DNA from 2 places in the Nesterenkonia populi genome. Region 2 is predicted to be linked to the other one. Evidence: predicted binding sites of a transcription regulator. Region 2 holds the regulator's gene; the other holds the start of a gene.
What was found. Region 2 encodes LexA, which represses DNA repair genes until DNA is damaged. Its sites were predicted from a motif close to TCGAACANNTGTTCGA; they were not measured.
Positions count from the first base shown of each region.

Region 1 (6,650 bases), 370 kb from region 2:
ACTCCTCGGCCTTCCGGGCGATGCCGCGGGGGTCGCGGGCGTAGGGCTCGCCGGTGCGGGGGTTGATGATGGAGAAGGTCATCACGAGGGTCTTGGCCTCGCGGTACTCGTCGAGGAACGCGGTGGTGGGGTCCGGGATGAGCTGCATGTCAGACTCCTGGATGCCCTGGAATCCGCGGATGGAGGAGCCGTCGAAGAGCTGGCCGTTCTCGAAGAAGTCGAGGTCGACGGTGTGGGCCGGAACATTGAAGTGGTGCTGCAGGCCGGGCAGGTCGGTGAAGCGAATGTCGACGAACTTCACGTCCTCATTCTTGATGAAGTCGAGAACTTCCTGGGGGCTGGAGAACATGCGGTACTGCTCCTCATCGTGTGAGTCGGTCATCGGACTCCTGAGCTCCGGTTCAGCAACTCGGCCTCAGGCAGACATCTGACACACTACCGACCCTTGGGTTTCCCGCCGGTCACGCAAATGTTTCCAAGATGTTAACGGGGACTCTCATCCGTACACTGGTCGCTTGTGACTGCAGAGCACGACGACGAATACCCCGGCGATCTCCTGGGGCTCCCCCCTGATGGCCCAGGCGCTTTGGCCCCCTTCGGCAGACGGGTGCTGGCCCTGTTCATCGACTGGGGCATCGCCTCGCTGATCTCCTTCGCGTTCTTCGGCTTCGACGAACTGGTCACACTGGGAATCTTCGTGCTCATGCACGTGCTGCTGGGCGGCCTGCTGGGCGTCACGATCGGCAAACGTCTGATGCGCATCCAGGTGGTGCGGCTGGGCAACGGCGGGCCCGCCTCGATCCCCGGCCCGGCGTGGTCGAGCCTGCGAACGGCGATGCTGCTCCTGATCATTCCCGTACTGCTGATCTCCCCGGACGGCCGCGGCGCCCATGACAGAATTGCTGGGACCGTTCAGCTCCAGATGTGAGGAACACCCATGACTGAGCCCCGCACCGTCCCCCTGCGCCTGGCTGCCCTTTCGCTGAGCGCTGCCGTGCTGCTGACGGCCTGCGGTGGCGACGGCGAGGAGCAGTCGGCTGAGGATGAGCAGGAGAGCATCCCCAGCCCCACGCTTGAAGGCGGCGAGGATCAGGCTGAGGGCGGTGACTCCGGGGATGACGAGGAGGGCGGCAGCGCCGTCCCGGATGAGGACGAGATCCCGGACCGGCCGGCGTCGAACACCACTGGGTTCTCATATGCGGAGTCCATCACCGAGCCTTCTATCTTTCCGAAGTCTGTGGTCTCCAACGGGCGGGGCCTCGCGATCGCGAACAACATGATCTACCGGAACAGCTCCACGCTGTACGACACCGAGGAGCGGGAGCTGGTCCAGGAGCTGGATGCGACGCTGAGCCCCGCTGACTTCGGCGTGGACGGCTACCCGGATGAGGTGACCGGCGCGCCCGTGGAGGCGGTGTGGACTGAGGACGGCGAGTACGCGTACGTCTCCCAGTACCGCTTCCGGGACTACGGCGCGGACGCCTACGACGACTGCCGCAACGGGGATGCCGTCGAGCCCACCGCCCTGTTCCGCTACAGCGTGGAGGAAGGCGACTGGGACGACTTCATCGAGGTGGGCCGCGTCCCCAAGTACCTCGCAGTGACCCCGGATGCCTCCACCCTGCTGGTCTCCAACTGGTGCGACCACGACCTCTCCGTGGTGGATGCCGAGTCCGGGGAGACCACGGAGCGCATCCGGCTGAACTCGCAGCCCCGCGGCATCGCCCCTATGCCGGACAACCAGACCGTGTACGTCACTGCCATGTACGCCGATGAGATATACGAGGTGGACCTGGAGACCGGCGAGGCGGAGATGTTCTACAACCAGGGCGAGCGCCCCCGGCACCTGGTCCTCTCCCCCGAGGGCGACGTCCTGTATGCGACGTTCTCGGGCTCGGACCAGATCGTCGCGTTCGACACGGAGACCAACGAGGTGATCGATTCCACCCCGACGGGCCGGGAACCGCGGACCATGGACATCTCCGCAGACGGCACCGCCCTGTTCGCCGCGAACTACTACGACAACACGATCTCCAAATTCGACGCTGAGACCTTGGACGAGATCGAGACGCTGCCTGCGGGCGAGTATCCCATCGGGGTCACCTATGACGAGCTCTCCGGCACGGTGTGGGTCTCCAACTACCACGACGGCGGTGCCCTGATGATCTTCGACGACACTGTCGAGCAGTAGCGGCTCGGGACACCGCGCAATCAGCTGCCGGTGCAGAGAGCGACGCAAGGCCTTTGCGACAGCCCCTGCTCCTGCGAGTGCGAAGCCTGCTGCTATGCCTCGGGAACTGTCCGCTCGTGGACGCTGCTGAGCCACGCGCAGCCATAGACGTGGACTCGAATATATGTTCGAATATCGTCCATGCGGTGGGAGAACCAGAAGATCCACGATGACGCCGGCACACCGGCCGCGGCGCCCCTCATCCCGATGCAGGGACTCCTGCGCAGCGTCCGCACACCTGAGTTCGACGGCATCACGTTCCATGAGGTTGCGGCCAAGACTGCTCTCAACAAAGTGCCCGGCCAGTCCAATATGCCGTTCAAGTGGACCGTTAACCCAACGCGTGGATGCAGCCATTCCTGTAAATATTGCTTCGCGAGAAATACGCATAGTTATTTGGATATGGGGACGGGCGAGGACTTCGACACGCAGATCGTTGTGAAGACGAATGTGGCTGAGGTGCTGAGGGCGGAGCTGGCTAAGGCGTCATGGAAGCGCGAGCACGTTGCCTTGGGCACCAACACGGACCCGTATCAGCGGTTGGAGGGCCGGTATCAGCTCATGCCCGGCATCATCCGGGCGTTGGCGGACTCGGAGACGCCGTTCTCCATCCTCACCAAAGGGCCCCTGCTGAAAAGGGACCTGCCCCTGCTGGTCGAGGCGTCCAAGAGGGTGGATGTTTCTGTGGCCGTGTCCCTGGCCATCATGGACCCTCCTCTGCAGCAGGCCGTGGAGCCCGGCACCCCCAATCCCACGGCCCGGCTCAACCTGGTCCGCACTGTCGCCGACGCAGGCTTGAACGTGAATGTTCTGGCGATGCCGATTCTGCCCTGGCTGACCGACTCTGAGGATCATCTCGACTGGCTGCACGGCTCCCTGAAGGAGGCTGGCGCCAGCTGGGTGAGCACGGGGGCTCTTCACCTGCGGCCCGGCGCCCGCGAATGGTTCATGCAGTGGCTGCAGCAGGAGCACCCCGCCCTGGTGCCCAGATACAGGCGGCTCTACAGCGGCAAGCACGGCTTCGGAAGCTATGCCTCCAAGGAGTACAAGCAGTGGCTGGGAGCCAGGGCGGCGGAAGCACGACGCCGGCATGGCTTCGAACGGGACAGCGATCTGCGCTGGCGAGGCCGCACCTCCCCCGAGGAGTCCGCCCCGCAGCAGCGCGCCGATGACCCGCAGCTGCAGCTTCCCGGGCTGGAGCTCTCCGGACAGGCGCAGGGCGCCCTGTGGTGAGATAGCAGGCATGACGTTCACCCACGCCGCCGACTTCACCACTCGCCCCACCCTCGAAGGGCACTTTGGGATGAGCGCCTCCACCCACTGGCTGGCCACCGCCTCAGCACAGTCCGTCCTGGAGCGCGGCGGCAACGCTTTCGACGCCGCAGCCGCGGGGGCGTTTGTCCTGCATGTGGTGGAGCCGCACCTCAACGGCCCCGGCGGCGACATGACGGGAGTCTTCGCCGCCGCAGATGACCCCACGCCCATCGTCCTGAACGGACAGGGCCCCGCGCCGGCGGCCGCCACCCTGGAGCACTGCGCAAGTCTGGGCCTGGACCGGGTTCCAGGAGCGGGCGCGCTGGCCGCCGCCGTGCCGGCGGCCGTCGACGCGTGGCTGCTGCTCCTGCGCGACCACGGCACCTGGGAGCTGGCCCGTGTCCTGGATTTCGCCATCGACTACGCGGAGAACGGGCATCGGGCCGTGCCCGCCATCAGCGGCATCATCCGCACCGTTCAGGAGCTCTTCACCGAGCATTGGCCCACCTCTGCTGCGCAGTGGATGCCAGGGGGCCGTGTCCCTGAGCCGGGTGAGACGCTCACCAACCCGGTCTATGCGAAGGTGCTGCGCGGCCTGGTGGAGGCTGGTGCGGAGGCAGCTGACCGCCAGGGTCGCATCGATGCCGCGCGTACTGAGTGGAAGACCGGCAAAGTCGCCGCGGCCGCCGCAGAGTATGTGAAGACGCCTCACCGGCATTCCGACGGCGGGGACTACGCCGGAGTGATCACCCAGGAGGACTTCGCGGACCACTCTGCCGGCTACGAGGACGCTGTCACCATCGAGTTCCGCGGACACACCATCGCCAAGACGGGTCCCTGGGGTCAGGGTCCTGTGCTGCTGCAGGCCCTGAAGATTCTCGACGGCTTCGACGACGTTCGTCTGGACCCCGGCACGGAGCTCGGGGCCCACACCATCCTGGAGGCGCTCAAGCTCGCCATGGCCGACCGGGACACCTACTACGCAGACGGTGAGGTGCCGCTTAATCACCTGCTCAGTGACGAGTACGCCGCCGCCCGCCGCCAGCTGATCACCGAGGAGGCCTCGCACGAGTTCAGCCCCGGTGACATCCCCGGGGCCGCCAAGACGCTTCCCCGCCTCGAACGCGCAGGCACAGGCCTCAGCGGCGGAGCGGCGGGCGGCGGCGAGCCGACGGTCAGCAGGGCCGGCGAGACGAAGGGCGACACGTGCCATATCGACGTCGTGGACCGCTGGGGCAACATGATCTCGGCCACCCCATCGGGCGGGTGGCTGCAGTCCTCACCGACCATCCCCGAGCTGGGATTCCCCCTCGGCACCCGGCTGCAGATGAACTGGCTTGATCCGGGCTCTCCGAGCGCCCTGAAGCCGGGGAAGCGGCCGCGCACAACTCTCACGCCCACCCTGGTCCTCAAAGACGGTGCGCCTTTCATGGCGCTGGGGACCCCTGGCGGCGACCAGCAGGACCAGTGGCAGCTGCTGTTCCTGCTGCGCACCCTGGTGGGAGGCCACACCCCGCAGCAGGCCATCGACGCACCGGCGCTGCACACCACCTCCCTGCCGTCATCGTTCTGGCCGCGTCAGTGGGAGCCCGGCGGCGCCGTGGTCGAAGACCGGCTCGGCGACGATGTCATCGCCGGCCTGGAACGGCGAGGCCACGCCATCACCCGCGCGGGAGAATGGAAGCTCGGACGCCTCTCCTGCGTGGTCCGCGACCCTGCCTCCGGCCGGCTTCAAGCTGCTGCGAACCCGCGGGCCGCGCAAGGGTATGCGGCAGGCCGTTAGACTCGAACCATGGCCAACTCCCCCGTGATCAAGATCAACGCCATCACCGTCCCCGAAGGCTCCGGCGACGAGCTCGGCAAACGGTTCGCCGCCCGCCAGAGCTCTATGGAGGGGACCTCCGGATTCCAGGGATTCGAGCTCCTCAAGCCCACCGACGAGCGGACTACCTGGCTGGTGGTGACCCGCTGGGACTCCGAGGAGGACTACGAGAGCTGGCGGAGCTCCGAGCAGTTTGCCGCGTCGCACAGCGATAAGGAGGAGGGCGAGGAGCCCAAGCAGAAGCCGGTCGGCATGTCCGCTGAGCTGTGGAGCTACGAGGTCTCGGTCACCGGCTGATTCTGGTAGCCTAGATCGGTCGCTGAAAGCGACCCCCGCCTCCATAGCTCAGGGGATAGAGCGTCGGTTTCCGGTACCGAAGGTCTGAGGTTCGAATCCTCATGGGGGCACCAATTCAGCCGGGCATCAGGCCGAGCTTGCTCCAGCATGTCAGAGGCGATCAGGGTGTCTGAGCCTGTGCCAGCCGTCGAATCAACGGGTGGCCCTTGTTCAACCTGCGACAAGCGCAGTCTGGTATCCACTATGACCTTCGCCGCAGGTCTCAGGAGAGGGAGAGGAACAGTTTTTCGAGTTCCTCGATGGTCAGGCCATCCTCTTCTTCGGCTGCCGCCTCGGGCTCCGTGACGCAGTGCTGCATAGCACCCGAGACAATGATGAACCCAGCCCGATCCAGGGCGGTGGATACCGCGGCCAGCTGAGTGACAACCTCCCTGCACGAACCGCCGTTCTCCACCGCGCTGATCACGGAGTCAAGCTGGCCGCGGGCACGCTTGAGCCTGTTGATGATCCTGCGCTGAGTTTCGGGATCTGCGTTGCGCATGAGGCGTCCTTCCGGTGCCTGAAGACCAGTGAGCAGAGAATCTAAAGCGGGCTCACAGCCTGCCGGACGCATCAGAGATATCCCGCAGCGCAGATTCCAAGGTGGGCTCTGCTGCCGTCCTGTTCCACGGCATCCGACTCAGCACATACGACATCCCACACGTGTTGGTCGAGGCAGCGAAGATCAGCCCAGAGCCTACGCCGAAGGAGAGCCACTTCAATTTCGGATGGATGAAATGGCTGGCGAGAATGCCAGTCGTCACCAAGGCCCCGGCCCCCATGCGCACCTGGCGCTCCATCGCCCAGCGCTGTGTTCCCCGCAGCAGCTCCCCGCCTGCTTGCACGTAGGCGTCAATACCCCCGTTGAGCGTTCGAAGACGATCCGCCCCGGCTTTGGACAGAATCTGTGCGGCCTGCTGGCTGCGTACACCGGCTTGGCAGAGCAGCACCGCGTTCTCCGGCAAAGAGGACGCGACGGCAGAAGGGTTCTTCTCAAGCAGATCCAGC
Region 1 is NZ_VOIL01000001.1:1,556,845-1,563,494, reverse strand. It holds gene glnA (type I glutamate--ammonia ligase) at 1-349, opposite strand, end outside; gene FWJ47_RS07195 (RDD family protein) at 518-928, shown strand; gene FWJ47_RS07190 (beta-propeller fold lactonase family protein) at 938-2,191, shown strand; gene FWJ47_RS07185 (Rv2578c family radical SAM protein) at 2,372-3,463, shown strand; gene FWJ47_RS07180 (gamma-glutamyltransferase family protein) at 3,474-5,267, shown strand; gene FWJ47_RS07175 (antibiotic biosynthesis monooxygenase family protein) at 5,277-5,603, shown strand; tRNA gene FWJ47_RS07170 (tRNA-Arg) at 5,641-5,716, shown strand; gene FWJ47_RS07165 (metal-sensitive transcriptional regulator) at 5,866-6,144, opposite strand; gene FWJ47_RS07160 (rhodanese-like domain-containing protein) at 6,197-6,650, opposite strand, start outside.
Region 1: a site for LexA is predicted at 2,347-2,362, ahead of FWJ47_RS07185 (Rv2578c family radical SAM protein). Genes of this name have one in related genera too.

Region 2 (6,650 bases):
GCACTCGCAGCAGACGGAAGCCCTTGTCCGTCTCGGGCCGGTCGACGTCGTACCGCTCGCCGAGGGTCGATGCCAGCCACTTCTGCAGCGAATCGGCTCCGAGGTTCTTCTGGACGACGAGCCAGCTCTCCCCGCCGTCGGCGAGGCGCGGCAGCCAGGTCAGCAGAATCTCGTGGAGCACAGCCTTGCCCACCCGGATGGGCGGGTTGGACCAGATGGTGCTGAACCTGGTCTCCGGCGGCACATCCTCCGGTGCGGCGACCGTCACATTGTCCAGGCCCAGAGCCGCGGCGTTCTCCGCGCAGAGCTGCCGGGAGCGGTCGTTGACGTCGACCGCCCACACCCGCGCCTCGGGGGAGCGCATCGCCAGGGTCAGAGCGATGGGCCCCCATCCGCACCCTATGTCCAGCAGATCCCCGGCGGGGGGCGGATCCGGGACGTGCTTGAGCAGCACCGCGGTGCCCTTGTCCAGTCCGCCGGGGGAGAAGATCCCGCCCGCGGTGGAGACAGTGACCTCCCGCCCGTTGAGCACGATGCTGACCTGCTGACGCTCGAAGGGGCCTTCGGGGGAGGACGAGAAATAGTGCGCGGTGCTCACGGGTTGCTAGAGTAGTACGTATGAAGATCTGGGCTCGTACTGCTTTCATCCGCCTTCGCGGCTGAACTGCGCTTTTCAGCACCCTGCTCCCGCCCGGCGCCGTCGGCTGCGGTTGAGCGTCACGCCCAGAGAACTTCCCAAGGACTTTCATGACTGAACAGAACAATCACCCCACTGACGCGTCCATCGATGAGACCATCGCCCGCATCCTGGCGGCCGATGACGCCTCCCGAGAGACCGAAGCCGCTACCTTCAACCAGGCTGAGTCGGACGCCGAGACCGCCCAGGCCAACCGTGACTCCCTGCGCCGTTCAGTGCTGGACGGCCGCGCCCGGGAGCTCGCCGACATCAGCGAGCACACTGAGCACGACGGCGACCAGTTCGACCTGGTCGAGCGCCGGAGCCTGCGCCGAGTCGAGGGGCTGTCCACCGAGCTGGAGGACATCACCGAGGTCGAGTATCGCCAGCTGCGCCTGGAGCGCGTGGTCCTGGCGGGCCTCTACTCCGGCAGCAGCACCGCGGAGGCAGAGCACTCCCTGCGGGAGCTGGCCGCCCTCGCGGAGACTGCCGGCTCCACGGTGCTGGACGGCTTCCTGCAGCGGCGCGCGACCCCGGACCCGGGAACCTTCTTCGGCTCCGGCAAGGCGGAGGAGATGCGTGCCGCGGTCGCTGAGCTGGGCGCGGACACCGTCGTCGTCGACTCCGAGCTGGCCCCGTCCCAGCGGCGCGGCCTGGAGGACATCGTCAAGGTCAAGGTGATCGACCGCACCGGCCTGATCCTGGACATCTTCGCCCAGCACGCCAAGTCCCGGGAGGGCAAGGCGCAGGTGGAGCTGGCCCAGCTGGAGTACCTGCTGCCGCGTCTGCGCGGCTGGGGCGAATCGATGTCCCGGCAGGCCGGCGGTCAGGCCGGCGCCGGCGGGGCCGGAATGGGCTCCCGCGGCCCCGGCGAGACCAAGATCGAGCTGGACCGGCGTCGCATCAACCAGCGGATGGCGAAGCTGCGCCGAGAGATCAGGAGCATGAAGCCGGCCCGGGAGGCCAAGCGCGCCAACCGAAAGCGCAACGCTGTGCCGTCGGTCGCGATCGCCGGGTACACCAATGCCGGGAAGTCCAGCCTGCTCAACCGCCTCACCGACGCCGGTGTGCTGGTGGAGAATGCGCTGTTCGCCACCTTGGACCCCACCACCCGCAAGGCGGTCACCCCGGACGGGATCGGCTACACGCTCTCCGACACGGTCGGGTTCGTCCGGCAGCTGCCCACCCAGCTGGTGGAGGCGTTCCGCTCAACGCTGGAGGAGGTCGCCGAGGCCGACCTGATCCTGCACGTGGTGGACGCCTCCCACCCCGAGCCGGAGGGTCAGATCGCCGCGGTCCGCGCGGTCCTTGCCGAGGTGGACGCCCACGAGGTCGACGAGATCATCGTCCTGAACAAGGCCGACACCGCCGAGGACCACGTCATCGACCGGATCAGACGCCGTGAGCCGCATGTGGCGGTAGTCTCCGCGCACACCGGAATGGGCATCGAGGATCTCAAGCGGCGGATCGCCGACTCGATCCCGCGCCCGAACATTGAGATGCACCTGCTGGTGCCCTATTCCGAGGGGGACGTGGTCGCCCGACTGCACGCCGCGGACGCGGAGATCCTGCACACCGATTACCAGGAGGGCGGCACCCGCCTGCAGGTCAGGGTGCGCGGCCCGCTGGCTGCCGAGCTGCAGCAGTACCGGGTGCAGGACGACGCCGCATGAGCCGGACGGCGGCGGATGCCCCCGCGGCGGGCAGGGAGGCGCAGCAGCTGCTGAGCACCGCCGTGGAGGCGTTCGGGGGCACCCGCCGCGAGGGTCAGGAGGAGATGGCCCGCCGGGTGGCCGGGGCCCTGGACCGGGGCAAGCACCTGCTGGTGCAGGCCGGCACCGGCACCGGCAAGTCGCTGGCCTACTTGGTGCCCGCCGTCGCCCATGCTGTGCAGGCGGAGAAGCCGGTGATCGTCTCCACGGCGACCCTCGCCCTGCAGGCGCAGATCATGGGTCGGGACCTCCCGCGCCTGCTGGAGAGCCTCGAACCAGAGCTGGAGCGCCCGGTGGAGGTGGCCCTGGTGAAGGGTCGCGCGAACTACCTGTGCAAGCAGAAGCTCGCCGGAGGCTTCCCCGAGGGGGACGACGACGCTGAGGCGCTGTTCTCCGTCGCGGCTGAGCCCAGCGGGGGCGTGACGACCTATGAGCCCACCTCCAAGCTGGGCAAGCAGGTGGTGATGCTGCGCGAATGGGCGGAGAAGACGGAGACCGGCGACCGCGACGACCTGCCCGAAGGGGTCACCGACCAGGCATGGCGGCAGGTTTCCGTCAACGCGGTGGACTGCCTGGGCCGGAAGTGCCCGATGGTGGAGGAGTGCTTCACGGAGCAGGCCAGGGCCCAGGCCGCTGACTCCGACATTGTGGTCACCAACCATGCGATGCTGGCCATCGACGCCTTCGAGGGCCTGGAAGTCCTGCCGGAGCATGACGCCGTGATCATCGATGAGGGGCACGAGCTCGCTGAGCGGGTGACTTCTGCAGTGACGGTGCACCTCTCGGCGGCCATGATCCAGGCCGCGGCCTCCTCGGCCCGCCGGCACACGGCGATCCGGGTGGAGCCGCTGCAGGACGCCGCGGCTGCGGTGGGCGCCGCCTTCGACGGGATCGAGGACGGACTGCTGAACAAGACGCCCGGCAAGCCGACGGGGCTCCGCGAGCGGCAGCTCTCCGCGGTCCAGGCCGCCCGTGACGCCGCCAAGACCGCCCTCTCCGACTCCAAGCCCGCGGGGGACAGCACCGCCGGCGAGGCTGAGGCCGGAAGGACTGCCGCACGTGCCCGGCTTCAGGCGGTCTACGACGTCGCCAACCGCATCCTCCAGGCCGACGAGACGCCCGACGTCGTCTGGCTCACCCGGCCCGGAACCTTCACCCCCGGCCAGGGCTACACCCCGGCGGACCCGACCGAGCCGCCGCTGATCTACGTGGCGCCCACCACGGTGGCCGAACGTCTGCGGGAGGGGCTCTTCGGCACGCGCACGGTGGTGCTGACCTCCGCGACGCTGGCGGTGGGAGGCAGCTTCGACCCTGTGGCCGGGCAGCTGGGGCTCTCCGGCCCGAAGGCTCCGGGCTGGGATGCGGCGGATGTCGGCAGCCCGTTCGACTACCCCAAGCAGGGAATGCTGTACGTGGCCAAGCATCTGCCGGCCCCCTCGCTGAATACTCAGCACGCCCAGAGGGAGGAGCTGGGCCGGCTCATCGAAGCGTCCAAGGGTGCGACGCTGGCCCTCTTCTCCTCCCGCCGAGCCGCGGAGGAGGCCGCGGCGCAGCTCCGGGAGCAGCTGGACGTGCCGATCCTCTGCCAGGGCGATGCGACGATGTCTGCCCTGGTGCGAGAGTTCGCAGAGGACCAGGAGACATGCCTGTTCGGGACGATGTCTCTCTGGCAGGGGGTGGACGTTCCGGGGGAGTCCTGCCGCCTGGTGGCGATCGACCGGATCCCGTTCCCGCGCCCGGACGACCCGCTGATGAACGCTCGGAGCCAGGAGGTCGCACGGTCCGGCGGCAACGGGTTCATGGCGGTCTCCGCGGCGCACGCCGCGGTGCGCCTGGCGCAGGGCGCGGGGCGGCTGATCCGCACGCAGGAGGACCGGGGAGTGCTGGCGGTGCTCGATTCCCGGCTGGCCACCAAGCAGTACGGCAGCTACCTCAAGCAGTCCATGCCTGACTTCTGGGCCACCACCGACAGCAGTGTGGCGCAGGGCGCCCTCCGTCGGCTGTCCGGCTCAGGCTAGCCTCCGTTCGGGCTGCGGAGCCGAGTGCATCGCCCCTAGAGGCTGCGCAGGACGGTGACGACCTTGCCCATGATGGCGGCCTCGTCGCCGAGGATCGGTTCGTACTGCCGGTTCTGCGGGAGCAGCCACTGGTGGCCGTCCCGCCGCTTGAGGGTCTTCACGGTGGCCTCCTCGTCCAGAAGCGCCGCGACGATGTCCCCGTTGTCGGCATCGGCCTGGCGGCGCACCACCACCCAATCGTCCTCGAAGATTCCGGCCTCGATCATCGAGTCGCCGCGGACCTGCAGCATGAACAGCTCGCCCTCTCCGGTGAGCTGCCGCGGCAGGGCCATCACGTCCTCCACGTTCTGCTCGGCGAGGATGGGCCCGCCGGCGGCGATCTGTCCCACCAGAGGCACCTGGGAGACGCGCGAGTCGACCTGCTGCCGGTAAGCGTCGAGGTCGACGACGCCGGAGGGGTCCTCGCGCACCTCGGGGGCGTCTGCGGCTGAACCGGCGGGGCCGTCTGCGCTCACCGGCTCGGCGAGGGGGCGGCCGGAGGAGTCGCGGAGCACCTCCATCGCCCGAGGCCGCCCAGGATCGCGGCGGATGTAGCCGAGCTGCTGGAGCCTGCCCAGCTGATGGGTGACGGAGGAGAGGGAGGCCAGGCCGCAGGCGTCGCCGATCTCTCGCATGGACGGCGGATAGCTCCGCTCGGCCAGCGCCTCCTGGATGATGTCGACGATCCTCCGCTGCCGCTCCGTCAGCGATGCCGCGTCATTTTCCATGTCATACCCCCGCAGTTGGATGGTCTGTGTCTTCGAGCGCTCTCGAATGCTGGTTCGAAGCCTACGGGAGTTCGGACACAGTTTCCATCATTGTGTTCGATTCGAGGTAGAAGCTATCGAAGATGTGTGCTAAAAATAGAACAGATGTTCGAATCGACGTTCGAGCTCACTACAGGAGGACACCATGACCAGCACCGCATCGCAGACTTCGGGCATCCAGCTGACCCGCAGGGGGCGGCTCGTGCTCTTGGGCCTGCCCTCCATGCTTGCTGCTGCGGCCTTGGCGGCCCTTCTCCTCTTCGGCCTGTCGGGCCTGACGAACCAGGCCCAGGCCTCTTCGCAGGAGGTCTCTGGGGTGGAGGCTGTGGAGGTCACCGTCGCACCGGGGGAGACTCTGTGGGAACTGGCCCAGCGGGCTGAGTCGCAGGCTCCGGTGCAGGAGACCATCACCCGCATCGCGGAGATCAATGACTTGGATTCCTCCCAGGTGGAGGCGGGACAGACCCTGTACCTGCCTGCTGCTCAGTAACGGACACCCTGCCTGACCGCTCGGCCATAGGATGGAGCGGTGACTGACGCTCAGAGTTCGAATGCACGCGCTGACCGCCTGGCCGCACTGCCCATCCGTGAGGAGCTGAAGGGGCAGCAGCCCTATGGCGCTCCTCAGCTGACCGTGCGGGCGATGCTCAACGTCAACGAGACCACGCATGAGGTGCCCGCCGACGTGGTGGACGCCATCACCAAAGAGGTGCGCGTGGCCGCCGCGCAGATGAACCGGTATCCGGACCGCGAGTTCACCGTTCTGCGGGAGAAGCTCGCAGACTTCCTCAGCAGGGACCTGCCGCAGGCTCACTTTACCGCGGAGCACATCTGGGCGGCCAACGGTTCCAACGAGATCATGCAGCACCTGCTCCAGGCCTTCGCCGGCCCGGGCCGGTCCGTCATGGCCTTCCCTCCCACCTATTCGATGTACCCGCTGTATGCCCGGGGCACCTACAGCGACTACATTCCCGGCACCCGCAACGAGGACTACACGCAGTCCGCCGAGGATGTCGCTGCGCAGATCCGCGAGCACCGGCCGAACGTCGTCATCCTCACCTCGCCCAACAACCCCACCGGCACCGCTCTGGACCTTGATGTGGTGCGGGCCGCCTATGAGGCCGCGGCCGAGTCCGCGACCATCGTGATCGTGGATGAGGCCTACGGTGAGTTCCGCCAGCCCGGCGTGGCCTCAGCTCTGGAGCTTCTGGAGGGCCGCCCCCGGCTCGTCGTCACCCGCACCATGTCCAAGGCCTTCGCCATGGCTGGGGGCCGGCTCGGATATCTCGCCGCAGCGCCGGAGATCACCGACGCACTGCGACTGGTGCGTCTTCCCTACCACCTGTCGATCTACACCCAGGCGGCAGCCTGCGCCGCGCTCGATCACGCCGAGAGCCTCATGGCCAATGTGGAGAAGATCAAGGTTCAGCGGGACCGG
Region 2 is NZ_VOIL01000001.1:1,183,302-1,189,951, forward strand. It holds gene FWJ47_RS05500 (class I SAM-dependent methyltransferase) at 1-598, opposite strand, end outside; gene hflX (GTPase HflX) at 748-2,349, shown strand; gene FWJ47_RS05510 (ATP-dependent DNA helicase) at 2,346-4,406, shown strand; gene lexA (transcriptional repressor LexA) at 4,442-5,173, opposite strand; gene FWJ47_RS05520 (LysM peptidoglycan-binding domain-containing protein) at 5,358-5,702, shown strand; gene FWJ47_RS05525 (histidinol-phosphate transaminase) at 5,742-6,650, shown strand, end outside.